2 regions of the Pseudomonas sp. Marseille-Q8238 genome follow, and region 1 is predicted to be linked to the other one. Evidence: predicted binding sites of a transcription regulator. Region 1 holds the regulator's gene; the other holds the start of a gene.
The links. Region 1 encodes FliA, which starts transcription of late flagellar genes. Its sites were predicted from a motif close to CTAAAGTTTNNNNNNNNNNNGCCGNTAA; they were not measured.
Positions count from the first base shown of each region.

Region 1 (7,215 bases):
GAGGGCCTCGACAAGGTTCTTGTCGAGATCGGTCTCCTCGCCCACCAGCTCAAGGTTGATCTCTTTCTTCAGGTTGCGCGCCAGATCGCGGACCAGCCGAGGGAAGCGGCCGAAGACCTTCTTGATCGGCTGCATGCGGGTCTTCATCACCGAGGTCTGCAGGTCTGCAGTCACCACGTCGAGGTTGGACACCGCCTTGGCCATGGCTTCGTCGCCACTGTTGAGGCCAAGCCGTACCAGTCGATTGCGCACCAGCACCAGCTCACCGACCATATTCATGATCTCGTCCAGGCGAGCGGTGTCCACACGTACCGTGGTTTCCGCTTCACTGGCAGCTGCTGGGGCCTTGTCGGCGGCTGGGGCGGCGGCCTTGACAGGTTCTGGTTTGGCTACAGGTTTTGCAGCAGGCTTAGCGGCCGGTTTGGCTGCGGGTTTGCTGGCAGCCGGCTCGGGCTTGGCCAGAACTGGCGGCTCAACCTTGATGGCTTCTTCGTTGAACTTGCCCTTGCCATGCATCTGGTCGAGCAGCGCTTCGAACTCATCGTCGGTAATCGTATCGCCATTGGCAGCGGCTGGCGCGGCGGCTTGCGGTACCTCCGCTGCCGGTTCGGCGAACTTACCCTTGCCATGCAATTGGTCGAGCAGCGCCTCGAACTCGTCATCGGTGATTTCATCACCTGAAGCGGCAGGCGATTGAGGGGCTGCGGGTGTCGCCGGCGGCGCTTCCTTTGGCTCGACGAACTTGCCCTTGCCATGCAGTTGATCGAGCAGCGCCTCGAATTCGTCATCGGTGATTTCATCACCCGAGGCTGGCACAGCCGCGGTGCTCGGCTTATCTGCTGGCTCGCTGATAGCGTCGAGCAACTGCTCGAACTCACTGTCGGTGATATCACCTGTAGCGGCTTCTTCCTGCGCTGCCGACTCTGGTTCTGGCTCTGCTGCAGGTTCGGTATCGACATAGGAAGGGTCTGCCAGACGCGCCAGGGCGGCCAGCAGCTCAGGCGATGCAGGCGTGGGCTCTACTCGCTCGCGCACTTCGCTGAACATGCCGTTGACGGCATCCAGCGCTTGCAGCACCACGTCCATCAGTTCGGCGGTTACTCGCCGCTCGCCTTTGCGCAGAATGTCGAAGACGTTTTCCGCGATATGGCAGCACTCCACCAGCTCATTCAGCTGCAGGAAGCCGGCACCACCTTTGACCGTGTGGAAACCACGGAAGATCGCGTTGAGCAAATCCATGTCATCCGGGCGGCTTTCCAGCTCGACCAGTTGCTCGGACAGTAACTCAAGAATTTCGCCGGCCTCTACCAGGAAGTCCTGGAGAATCTCCTCATCGGCGTCGAAGCTCATCGATTGCGCTCCAAAGGCTCTGTTAGAGCCCTAAAATCCAAGACTGGACAACAGATCGTCGACATCATCCTGATTGGATGCGACGTCCTCACGCTTATCGGCATGAATCTGCGGACCTTCACCCCTGGAAGGTTCTTTTTGTTGTGCTTGCTCGGTGCGCAATGCGTGATGGTCATGCTCGATGCCGGCAAACCGGTCCACATGACTGGCCATCAACACCAGTTTGAGCAGGTTGCTCTCCACCTCGGTGACCAATTGCGTAACCCGCTTGATCACCTGCCCCGTGAGGTCCTGGTAGTCCTGCGCCAAAAGAATGTCATTCAGATGCGAGGACAGCTTCTGGCTGTCACGTTCGCTATGGGCAAGGAACAGTTCGATGCGCTTGGCCAGTTCGCGGAAGGCATCCGCGCTCAACTCACGGCGCATGAAGCGCCCCCAGTCGGCACTCAATGCCTGCGCCTCACTTCCCAGGTCATTGACCAGGGGAGCGCTTTGCTCCACCAGATCCATCGTGCGATTGGCCGCTTTCTCGGTCATCTGCACGACATAGGACAAGCGCTCGGTAGCATCCGTGATCTGCGAAATTTCGCTGGCGTGCGGCATGCGCGGGTCAATCTGAAAATTGACAATGGCATTGTGCAGCTCGCGGGTGAGCTTACCCACCTCCTGATACAGGCCGCGGTCACGCGTCTGATTCAGCTCGTAGATGACTTGTACAGCCTCACCGAAATTGCCTTTTTCCAGGCTATCCACGAGCTGCCGTGCATGGGTTTTCAGAACCGATTCGAGATCGTCCTGAGAGGATTCATCGTGTGCCATAGCGCCCTCGTGGCGGACATCAGCCATTAACCCGCTCGAAGATTTTTTCGATCTTCTCTTTCAGAACCTGGGCCGTGAACGGCTTGACCACATAGCCATTCACCCCGGCCTGAGCAGCCTCGATGATCTGATCGCGCTTGGCTTCAGCAGTCACCATGAGTACAGGCAAGGTCTTGAGTCGCTCATCGGCGCGCACGGCACGCAACAGGTCGATCCCGGTCATCCCGGGCATGTTCCAGTCGGTTACGAGAAAATCGAAGCTGCCGCTATGCAGCATCGGCAATGCTGTAGTGCCATCGTCAGCCTCGGCGGTATTGGTGAAACCCAAATCGCGCAAGAGGTTCTTGATGATCCGTCGCATCGTCGAAAAGTCGTCAACGATGAGGATTTTCATATTCTTGTCCAAGTCGACCTCCGTACAGTCCTAAACATTACCGGCTCCCGGCAACGTCGCAATCATGAAACCGGTAATTCGTCAGCGTGCGCGCCACTCTCCCAGACGAGCGCGCAAGCGAGCCGCGCACTGACTGTGCAGCTGGCTGACACGCGACTCACTGACGCCCAGGACCTCACCGATTTCCTTGAGATTCAGTTCTTCGTCGTAATACAACGCCAAAACCAGACGTTCACGCTCAGGCAGGTTGGAGATGGCATCGGCCAACGCCGCCTGGAAACGCTCATCTTCCAGTTCGTGCAGAGGTTCTGTCTGGGTGCTACCGGTATCTTCATGCAGTCCGCCGCCATGTTCACCGTCCTGCATGAGGTCGTCGAAACTGAACAAACGGCTGCCCAAAGTGTCGCCAAGAATGCCGTAGTAATCCTCGAGACTCAATTGGAGTTCGGCTGCAACTTCTTGATCTTTAGCATCTCGGCCGGTTCGGGCCTCAATTACCCGGATGGCATCGCTGACCATTCGAGTATTGCGGTGTACCGAACGTGGTGCCCAATCGCCCTTGCGCACCTCATCGAGCATCGCACCACGAATGCGGATACCGGCGTAGGTTTCAAAACTGGCACCCTTGCTGCCATCGTATTTCTTCGAGGCTTCGAGCAGGCCGATCATTCCGGCCTGCGTCAGGTCATCAACCTGAACACTGGCCGGCAGGCGTGCCAGCAGGTGATAGGCGATGCGCTTGACCAGCGGTGCATAGCGCTCGACCAGTTGATGCTGAGAGTCTTGCTCCCGGGCCTTGCTGTACATAAGAAGTCCATTGGCTGCTGTCATACGGCCGAGCCCGCAACCGGTTGCTGCACGAGGCGCTCGACGAAAAACTCCAGATGGCCACGCGGATTGGCCGGCAACGGCCACGTGTCGACTTTCTGGGCTATCGCCTTGAACGCCAGTGCGCACTTCGAGCGCGGGAAGGCTTCGTATACCGCGCGCTGTTTCTGCACGGCCTTGCGGACTGATTCGTCATAGGGCACAGCTCCAACATACTGCAGGGCCACATCGAGAAAACGGTCGGTTACCTTGGTCAGCTTAGCAAACAGGTTGCGGCCTTCCTGAGGGCTGTGGGCCATGTTGGCCAGCACACGGAAACGGCTCATGCCGTAATCCCGGTTGAGCAGTTTGATCAGGGCGTAGGCATCCGTAATCGACGTCGGCTCATCACAGACCACCACGATCACTTCCTGAGCGGCGCGCACGAAGCTGACAACACCATCGCCGATACCCGCTGCGGTATCGACTACCAGGACATCAAGGTTGTCACTGATATCGCTGAACGCCTGGATCAGGCCGGCATGCTGCATGGGCGTCAGTTGCACCATGCTCTGTGTGCCCGAGGCGGCGGGCACGATACGAATGCCGCCGGGGCCCTGAATGAGCACATCCTTGAGATCGCACTCACCGGAAATCACATCCGCCAGGGTGCGCTTGGCGGTCAGGCCGAGCAGTACGTCGACGTTGGCAAGGCCGAGGTCGGCATCCATCAGCATGACCCGTCGACCAAGGTCGGCCAGTGCCAGTGAAAGATTCACCGACACATTGGTCTTGCCGACGCCACCCTTGCCGCCGGTCACTGCGATCACCTGTACGGGATGCCTACTACCCATGGTTTCTATACACCTTGTCTTGCCTGGATTGGGCTGGCCGGAAAATCTCCCGACCCTTCCTCAACACTGGAATACCTTGGACCCTACCACCCACTAGCTCGCATGCCGAGTGGGGTTCTGATAGAGACCGGCGAATACGTCCGCCATGGCTTCCTCGCTCGGATCTTCCGGCGCCTGCAAACTCACTGCCCGGCTAACCAATTGGTGGCTGCGTGGAACCTGCAGGTCATCCGGAATTTTTGGCCCATCAGTGAGATAGGCTACCGGTAGATGCTGGCTGATAGCCAGCCCTAAAACTTCACCCAGACTGGTTGCTTCGTCGAGCTTGCTGATAATGCAGCCGGAAAGGCCGCAACGCTTGTAACTATGATAGGCCGCCTTGAGCACCTGGCTCTGGCTGGTAGCGGCCAATACCAGGTAATTCTTGGCCTTGACGCCTCGTCCGGCAAGGCTTTCCAGCTGCATACGCAGTGCCGGGTCGTTAGCCGGCAAACCTGCCGTGTCGATCAACACGACGCGCTTGCGTGCCAGCGGCGCCAACGCTTGAACCAGCGACTGGCCCGGATCGATCTGCGTCACCGAGACATCGAGAATGCGGCCGAGGGTTTTCAACTGTTCCTGAGCACCGATGCGGAAGCTGTCCATGCTGACCAGCGCGATGCTCTGCGGGCCATATTTGAGTACATAGCGAGCGGCCAGCTTGGCCAGCGTGGTGGTCTTGCCCATGCCGGCCGGGCCCACCAGAGCGATAACACCGCCCTCCTCCAGAGGCTCTTCCTTGGGCGTCTTGATCGTATGCGCCAGGTGCGCCAACAGCATGCGCCAGGCTTGGCGTGGATCACTTTCCTTGCCAACGCGCTCCAGCAATGTCCGAGACAGCTCGGCTGGCAACCCCATGCGTTGCAGGCGGCGCCACAGGTTGGCCTGCTGCGGGCGTTTATTCTGCATCTGCCCCCAGGCAATGGAGCCGAGTTGCACCTCGATCAGCTCACGCAGACCGTGCAGTTCGGAGCGCATGGCATCCAGCGCACGTTGATCGACAGGCGCTGCGCTCACGGCAGCAGGAGTCGGCGGAGCAACCGGACGCTGCGGCTTGACCAGCGAAGCAGGCAGTTCGGGGGCCACTACGGACTCATTGGCAAACAACTGGCGGTCCTTGCGCTCATCGGCAATCAGGCGGCTGGCCAGATCGGCCTCGGCGTTGGCAATCTTTGCCTGGGTCTTGCGCAGCTCTGCTTCCAACGCGGCATTCGGCTGACGCACCGGTTCCACAGGCATCTGATAATCCAGTGCAGCAGTCAATTCCACACCACCGGCCACGCGGCGATTACCGATGATCGCGGCATCGGCGCCCAGCTCATCGCGTACCAGCTTCATGGCCTGACGCATATCGGCGGCGAAGAAACGTTTGACTTGCATGGCTTAGAGCCCTCAGTTCTGTCCCACCGTGGCGACGATGGTGACCTGCTTGTTATCCGGTATTTCCTGGTAGGCCAGAACATGCATGGACGGTACAGCGAGCCGCGCAAAGCGCGAGAGCATCGCCCGGACCGGACCGGCCACCAGCAGGATCACTGGTTTGCCGAGCATTTCCTGGCGCTGCGCCGCATCCACCAGGGAGCGTTGCAGCTTTTCCGCCATACCAGGCTCGAGGAGAATGCCATCCTCGGAGCCCTGACCGGCCTTCTGCAGACTATTGAGCAATATCTGTTCCAACCTTGGGTCCAGAGTGATCACCGGCAGCTCCGGCTCTAGTCCCACAATGCTTTGCACGATTGCACGGGAAAGTGCGATCCGAACTGCCGCCACCATCGCGGCGGGATCTTGACTCTTCGGCGCCGTATTGGCGATGGCTTCGGCAATGGTCCGCACGTCTCGCACCGGCACCTGCTCCTGCAAGAGGCTCTGCAGCACTTTGAGCAAGGTAGACAACGAGACCAGGCCCGGCACCAGCTCCTCGGCCAGCTTGGGCGAGCTCTTGGCCAGCAATTGCATGAGCTGCTGCACTTCCTCATGCCCAATCAGCTCATGGGCATGTTTGTGCAGCACTTGATTAAGGTGCGTGGCAACGACCGTGCTGGCATCCACCACGGTGTAACCAAGCGACTGCGCCTGGTCACGCTGATTTGGGTCGATCCACACCGCCTCCAGACCAAATGCCGGATCTTTGGCGGCGATACCATTGAGCGTGCCAAATACCTGCCCTGAGTTAATGGCAAGCTCGCGCTCCGGATACACCTCGGCCTCGGCCACGCTGACACCCATCAATGTCAAACGGTAGGCATTGGGCTGCAGGTCCAGGTTGTCGCGAATATGCACCGAGGGCATGAGAAAGCCCATCTCCTGCGACAGCTTCTTGCGCACACCTTTGATCCGCGCCAGCAACTGCCCACCTTGGTTGCGGTCGACTAGAGGAATCAGCCGGTAGCCTACCTCCAAGCCGACCATGTCGACGGGCGTTACATCATCCCAGCCCAGTTCCTTGACCTCTTGGGCCTTCTGCGCCGGCAGCAGCTCTTGTTGGCGCTGAACCTCCTGCTCGGCCTCGACCTTAACCTTGTTCTTCTTGTGCCAGATCCAATAGGCCGCGCCAGCTGCGATAGCACCCAGGCCGATGAACGAGACATGTGGCATCCCCGGTACCAAGCCCATGGCAACCAGAATGGCAGCCGATACGGCAAGCGCCTTGGGTGAGGTGAACATTTGTCGATTGACCTGGGCACCCATGTCTTCCGAGCTGGAAACACGGGTCACCATGATCGCTGCGGCGGTCGACAGCAGAAGCGACGGAATCTGGGCGACCAGGCCATCACCGATGGTCAACAGCGAATAGATCTTCCCTGCTTCGCTGAAACTCAGGTTGTGCTGCAGGACACCGATGGCAATCCCGCCGATCAGGTTGATGAACAGGATCAGCAGGCCAGCAATGGCATCACCACGAACGAACTTGCTGGCACCGTCCATGGAACCGTAGAAATCCGCCTCTTGAGC
Region 1 covers NZ_CBCOPI010000001.1:2,346,535-2,353,749, reverse strand. The annotation lists gene ACWPW0_RS10905 (chemotaxis protein CheA) at 1-1,350, opposite strand, end outside; gene ACWPW0_RS10900 (protein phosphatase CheZ) at 1,381-2,169, opposite strand; gene ACWPW0_RS10895 (chemotaxis response regulator CheY) at 2,189-2,563, opposite strand; gene fliA (RNA polymerase sigma factor FliA) at 2,645-3,394, opposite strand; gene fleN (flagellar synthesis regulator FleN) at 3,391-4,233, opposite strand; gene flhF (flagellar biosynthesis protein FlhF) at 4,318-5,643, opposite strand; gene flhA (flagellar biosynthesis protein FlhA) at 5,656-7,215, opposite strand, start outside.

Region 2 (7,215 bases), 330 kb from region 1:
GTCCGCCCCCCGGGCCGCGCTGGCGGCCTGGGCGGCGCTGTTGGCTACATCATGGGCGGTAGCGCTCATTTCCTGGGAGGCAGTGGCCACCTGATCGACTTCGCGGAACTGCTGCTGCATGCCGGCACTGGTCTGGCTGGCGATGGCGGCTGACTGATCGGCGGTCTGGCGGGCGTTCTGCACGCTGTGTTTGACGTCGGCAATCACGGGCTGCAGCTTGTCGAGGAAGCGATTGAACCAGCCGGCGAGGGTGCCGAGTTCGTCCTGACGGGCGTAATTCAGACGCTGGGTCAGGTCACCCTCACCACTGGCGATGTTCTGCAGCATGGCCGCCACACCGAGTATGGGGCGAGTAACGCCACGGGCCGTCAGCCACATCAGCAACACGCCCAGCAGGATGGCAATGAAGGCCATCAGCAGAGACAGGCCGGTATCGTGGGTGCGTTGCTCATCGAGCTGCTGTTCGAGCTGCAGCGCCGGGCCGAGCAGGACCTGTTTGGGCACTTCGAGCAGTACGCCCCATGGCTTGGATTGGGGAATGGGCAACAAGGGTGTCAGCACTCGCAGTTGGCCTTCACGTTCGAGGACGTGTGATTGTCCATCACGCAGCAGGTTGGCGATTTCTTCGCCCTGGGTGGGAAACGCGTCCTTCACGGGTTTGCCCAGCAGGGACGCATCGCGGCTATGGCCGGCCAGCAGCGCGGCAGGGCTGATGATGCTGACCTGGCCCTGACCGTCATACAGCTCGCGGTGGGCGCTGTCGCTGAGGTGTTGCAGGCTCTCCAGGCTGATGTCCACGCCCAGCACGCCGATGACCTTGCCGTTTTCCTCGAGCGGGAAGGCAATGCTGGTCATCAGTATCTGTTTGCCATTCACATCGTCGAAGTAGGGTTCGAGCACGCAGGCCTTGCGGGTATCGCGCGGGCAGGTATACCAGGCGTTGTAGGGGCTGCCGCTGGCACCGATGCTGGTGTCGTTGAGCTGCTCCTCTTTCATCGCCTCGACTTCGAGTTGACCTGGCGTGCTCTGGGACCAGTACAGGGAGAAGCGGCCTTTGTCGTTACTGCCCAGTTCATCCTGGTCGACGAACAGCTCATCCTTGCCATCCAGTGCGTTCGGTTCGAAGACCACGTAGAGCCCGAGCAGATCGGCATTGGCCAGGAGAGCGGTTTGCGCCTGCCGGGTGAGGTCCTCACGCAGGTCGAAGGCATCGAGGAAGCGTTTTTCCGCCTGTTCCTTGAGGAACAGTGCCTGGCGGGAAAAGCCCTTGCCGTATTGATAGGCATCCATGAAGTAGCGCTGGATGCGAATGCCTTGCAGCTCACCACGGGCCGCCATGCGCAGGCGCGCGGACTCTTCGAGCATGCTGAAGCTGGATGACTTGACCAGTTCGGCGCTTTGCCGGGACTGGATCAGCGAAGCGCCCACCAGCAGGGTGACGATGGCCAGCAGGCACAGCCCGGCAAGGAGGGTGATTTTCCATTGGATGGACAGGCGCATGCGTTAGGTCCTTCTGGCTGCGGTCATGAGGGCTATATCGGTCGACAGCAGAATATGTTTAGCCGAGAAGCGCGATTGGCGCTGTCATGAAGCATTCGTTATGCCTGGTTTTACTGGCGGTTGTTTTGACCGGAGCGGGTTGTTCGGGCAGAGTCCTGGGCCGCCCTCGATAAACCAAGGGGGCCTGCAACCCATTGCGTGTTGCGTGAGTGATGCCAAGGGTGTGCGTATAACCCTGCTCGGCTGAAGTTGTGCAGGGGATTGCCGATAACCAGTCGATCCCGTTTTCGTAGATTTCCTGGCAAGGATGAGAGCATGCGCCTCACATTGAAGACAAAAGTACTGCTGCTGGCCCTGGTGCCGATCATTCTCTTTGCGCTGATCCTCAGTGGCGCTGCCGCCAAGGTCTTGTTGAGTCTGGCAGCTGATGAGGTACGGGAAACGCGTGAGCGTTTGATGGAAGAGAGCCACAAGGAACTGCAGCACTATATGCAGATCGCCCTGGGGGCTGTACAGGTGTTGTATGACCAGGCCGAGCAGGGCGACACGTCGAGTCGCGAACAGGCCATTACCATTCTGTCGAAGATCAAATACGGCAAGGATGGCTATTTCTTCGCCCACGATTCGAACGTCGTGCGCCTGTTCCGTGGTGACAGCCCGGTCGATGTCGGCAAAAGCCTGACGGATCGTCAGGATGCGAATGGCGTGTACGTCAACCGCGAGCTGGTGCGTGTCGCCAAGGACAACAGTTATTACGTGCGCTACAGCTCGCCGTTGCCGGGCAATGAAAGCATCCAGGTGCCCAAATTGGCCTACAGCTATTACCTGCCGAAATGGGACATGGCGCTGGGCACGGCAATCAACCTGGATGGCGTCGAAGCTCAGGTCCGCGAGGTACAGAACGCCATCGACCAGCGTGTGGGCACCATTCTCACCAGTGTGCTGGTGATCGCCGCGATTCTGCTAGTGGTTTTCGGCCTGGCCGGTCTGGGATTGGCCAATGCTTTCCTGCGACCGCTGCAGCAGATCCGCAACAACCTGGACGACATCGCCGCAGGCGAAGGCGACCTGACTCGGCGCCTGCCGGTGAACAGCCAGGACGAGCTGGGGCTGCTGGCCGGCTCGTTCAACCAGTTCGTCGAGAAGATTCACGGCCTGGTGCGGCAGATCGTCGACATGACCGGCCAGTTGAACACGCTGGTGCGTGAGGTTTCGGAACAGGCACAGCGCTCGGAGCAGGCCATGGACCGTCAGCGGCATGAGACGGATCAGGTGGCCACGGCTATCAATGAAATGTCGGCAGCCGCTCATGAAGTGGCGAAAAGTGCTCAGAATGCCGCCGAAGCGGCGCAACAGACCGACCGTGAAGGCCAGGCGGCGAAGAAGGTGGTCGATGGCAGTATCGTGCGCATTCATGACCTGGTTGCCGATATTCGTGGCAGCGGCCAATCGCTGGATAGCCTGCAGCAGGACGTGCAGTCCATCGTCAGCGTGCTGGACGTGATTCGCGCCATTGCCGAGCAGACCAACCTGCTGGCCCTCAACGCCGCCATCGAGGCTGCACGCGCAGGCGAGGCAGGGCGCGGCTTCGCGGTGGTGGCCGATGAGGTTCGGGCACTGGCCAGCCGGACTCAGCAGAGCACCCAGGAAATTCAGGGGATGATCAATCGCCTGCAGCAAGGCACGCAGGGCGCAGTCAACGCCATGCGAGGCTCCAGCGATGCCGGCGAGCTCACCAGTGAGCAGGCCAACCAGGCGGGAGCTTCGCTGGATGCCATCGCTCAGTTGATCGGCACCATCAATGCGATGAACGCGCAGATCGCCAGCGCGGCCGAAGAGCAGACCGCTGTCGCCGAAGAGATCAACCGCAGCGTGCACCAGATTGCCGTGGCGGTGGACAGTGTGGCTGACGAGACCCAGCATGGCGCGCAGACGGCACGCAATCTGTCGGCGCTGGGCGAGCGCCTCGGCGCCTTGGTGCGGCAGTTCCGCATCTGATCGACAGGCTATGAAAAAAGGTGCTTCGGCGCCTTTTTTCCTGGCTGGCGTCAGGCGCATAAATCACTGGCACTTTGCCTGTCGGCGAGAGACTAAACAGGACCATCCCTGAGCCAAGTCCTTGCCATGCACTCACCGAGCGTCGAACAGAAAACCTTCCTTTTCCTGCTGATCGCCGTGACCCTGGCGTTCATCGGCATTCTGCTGCCGTTCTATGGCGCGATCTTCTGGGCCGTGGTGCTGGCGGTGATGTTTGCGCCCTTGCAACGACGGCTGGCGTTGCGTACCGGCGGGCAGGGCAATCGTTCAGCGCTGCTGACGCTGCTGATCTGCCTGGTGGTGGCGATTCTTCCAGTGATCGTCATCACCACCATGGTGGTCGATGAAGGCGCCACGCTCTATCAGCGGATCAAGTCTGGCGAGCTCGATGTTGGCGCGTACATCACCCAGGCCAAGTCCATGTTGCCAGGGGCGGTGCAGGCGCAACTGGAGCGCTTCGGCTTCGGTGACCTGGAAAGCCTCAAGCAGAAGATATCCAACGGCGCCATGGCAGGCAGCCAGTTCCTCGCGACCCAGGTCTTTGCCATCGGCCAGGGCACGTTCGAGTTCGTGGTCAGCTTTGGCATCATGCTTTACCTGCTGTTTTTCCTGCTGCGCGATGGTGAGCAGATCTTGCGCGACATGCGCTCGCTCATCCCGCTGAGCGATACCCAGAAACGACGCCTGCAGATCAAGTTCGTGCGCGTGGTGCGCGCCACGGTCAAGGGCAACCTGGTGGTGGCCGCCGTGCAAGGCACATTGGGCGGCGTAACGCTCTGGCTTCTGGGCATTCCAGGCGCCTTGCTGTGGGGCGTGCTGATGGGCTTCCTGTCGCTGCTGCCAGCGGCAGGTGCCGGTATCGTCTGGGTCCCGGTTGCTGCCTACCTGCTCCTGGCCGGGCAGATCTGGCAGGGCGTGGTGCTGGTGTTGGTCGGTGTGTTTGTCATCGGTCTGGTGGATAACATCCTGCGTCCACTGCTCGTCGGTAGAGACACGCGGATGCCTGACTACCTCATCCTGATCTCGACGCTGGGTGGCTTGTCGCTGCTGGGGCTCAACGGCTTTGTCATCGGGCCTCTGATCGCCGCCCTGTTCCTGGCCTGCTGGAACCTGTCCAGTGGTTCTCGACGCCGGCGTGAGCCGCGCAGGATTGTTATGAAGTGAGGGCTGGTATCCTTCCAGGCCTCTCATGCCGTAATTCAGGAGAATCCGAATGACCTGGTCTGCCCGGCAATACAGCCTGTTCGAGCAGCAACGCACCCGTCCGGTCCGTGATCTGCTGGCCGCTGTGCCAACCACCGATATCGACCTCGCCGTAGACCTGGGCTGTGGCCCGGGCAACTCCACCGAGGTCTTGCAGGCGCATGTGCCGAGCGCCCGGGTGATTGGCCTGGACAGCAGCGATGACATGATTCGCGCGGCACGTGAGCGTCTGCCGGCACTGCAGTTCGAGTTGGCGGATATCCAGCACTGGCAACCTGCCGAAGCCCCACAACTGATTTTGGCCAACGCCTCGCTGCAATGGCTGCCGGCACACGAGCAGCTGTATCCGGCGCTGCTGGGGCAGCTCTCGGCAGGTGGTTGGCTAGCGATCCAGACCCCGGACAACTTGCAGGAGCCTGCTCATCGCCTGGCGCGCGAAGTGGCTGAGCAAGGCCCATGGGCTGCGCAGATCGGCAAGGTCCAGCACCCAGCACGGCATGACGCTCGCACTTATTACGAGATCCTTGCTCCGCATAGCCGCGAGCTGGATATCTGGCGCACCACGTATTACCACGTGCTGGAGAATGCCGAGGCCGTGGTCGAATGGTTCAAGTCCACCGCGTTGCGGCCATTCATCGGCCCGCTTGATGAGGGGCAACGCGAGGCATTTCTTGAGCGCTACCTGAGCGCGATCCGTGACGCCTATCCGGCGCAGAGCGATGGTCGCGTGCTGTTGCCGTTCCCGCGTCTGTTCCTGGTGGCAAGACGCTGACTGGCAAGCGCCAGCCCTGTATGAAAAAGCCCCGCATCTGCGGGGCTTTTTTGTCTTACGGTGCGATCGTTGCCAGACCGGCCTGTTGCACCAGTTCCAGCAAGGGTTGCGGGTACACGCCGAGGACGAAGGCGAGGAGGGCGACGAACAGCAGCATGATGCCGCCCGCGCGCTGCGCCCAGTGCAGTTCGGCATCGTGGCGGCGCAGGTTCGGCTCGACCAGGAACAGGGTGACCATCACGCGCAGGTAATAGAACACGCCGATGGCGCTACCCAGTACCAGGGCACCGAGCAGCCACCATTGTTGCGATTCGACACCGGCGGCGACCACGTAGAACTTGCCGATGAAGCCCGCCGTCAGCGGAATACCGGCCAGCGACAGCATCATCACCGTCAGCACGGCAGTCAGGTACGGACGGCGCCAGAACAGGCCGCGGTATTCGTACAGCGCGTCAGCATCACGGCCGCTGTAAGGCGTGGACATCAGGGTGATCACGCCGAACGCGCCGAGGCTGGTCAGCACGTAGGTGGCCAGGTAGACGCCAACCGCTTCCACGGCCAGGCCCTTGGTGGCGATCAGCGCCACCAGCAGGTAGCCGAAGTGGGCGATGGAGGAATAACCCAGCAGACGCTTGAGGTTGTTCTGCAGCAGGGCCAGTAAGTTACCGAACAGGATCGAGGCAATCGCGATCACGGTCAGCAGCTCGTTGAGCCAGCCGCCAGAGGCTACCGGAGACATCTGATACAGGCGCAGCAGCACGGCGAATATGGCGACCTTGCTTGCGGTGGCGAGGAAGGCGGCCACCGGTGCCGGGGCGCCCTCGTAGACGTCCGGCGTCCACAGGTGGAAGGGCACCAGCGACAGCTTGAAGGCCAGGCCGATCAGCATCATGCCGAAGCCGATCTGGGCGATCAGGCTGGGCAGGCCGTCGGCGCTCAGTTTGGCGCCAATCTCGGCGAAGATCAGGCTTCCGGAGTCGGCATACAGCAGCGCCATACCGAACAGCAGGAATGCCGAACCAGCGGCGGACAGCACCATGTACTTGATGCCGGCTTCCAGCGAACGCTTGTTGAAGAAGGCGTAGGCGATCATGCCGTAGGTCGGCACCGAGAGCAGCTCCAGGCCGATGAACAGACCCGCCAGGTGTTGCGCGCTGACCAGCACCAGGCCGCCTGTGGCGGACAGCAGCATCAGCAGGTACAGCTCTTCGCGGTTGCCCGGATAGCCTTTGCCCGAGTCACCACCCAGGTAGGCGTGGATCAGCGTGACGCAGGCCAGCGTGGCGGCCAGCACCATGGCCATGTAGTAGCAGGCGTAGTTGTCGATCAGCAGCAGCGGAGTCACTTCCAGCGGCGTGACCCCGAGGGCCGGCAGGATCGACAGCAGCGCCAGGTTGAGACCCGCCACCGACAGCCCGAAGGTCATCGAGTGGTTGCGCTTCCAGGCAATGGCCAGCATCACCACGACAACGGTGGCGCTGATGACCAGCAGTGGCAGCAGGGCGATGAAGTGTTGAGTCGTCAGTTGCATAGCACTACTTACCGAGTTGATTGAGGGCGTCGCCGATCCACAGCTGCACACCACTCATGGTGGCGGCGGAGGTGTCGAGCACCGGCTGCGGGTAGACGCCCAGCAGAATCAGCAGGACGGCGAGGCCGAGCACCATGCCCAGCTCGCGCGCTTTGAGGCCGGGCAGGGCGGT
Region 2 covers NZ_CBCOPI010000001.1:2,675,369-2,682,583, reverse strand. The annotation lists gene ACWPW0_RS12440 (methyl-accepting chemotaxis protein) at 1-1,500, opposite strand, end outside; partial or broken gene ACWPW0_RS12435 (cache domain-containing protein) at 1,816-2,640, shown strand; partial or broken gene ACWPW0_RS12430 (methyl-accepting chemotaxis protein) at 2,989-3,498, shown strand; gene ACWPW0_RS12425 (AI-2E family transporter) at 3,625-4,701, shown strand; gene tam (trans-aconitate 2-methyltransferase) at 4,751-5,512, shown strand; gene nuoN (NADH-quinone oxidoreductase subunit NuoN) at 5,568-7,043, opposite strand; gene nuoM (NADH-quinone oxidoreductase subunit M) at 7,048-7,215, opposite strand, start outside.
Region 2: ACWPW0_RS12440 (methyl-accepting chemotaxis protein) is a predicted target of FliA. The motif match lies at 1,535-1,562, and genes of this name have one in related genera.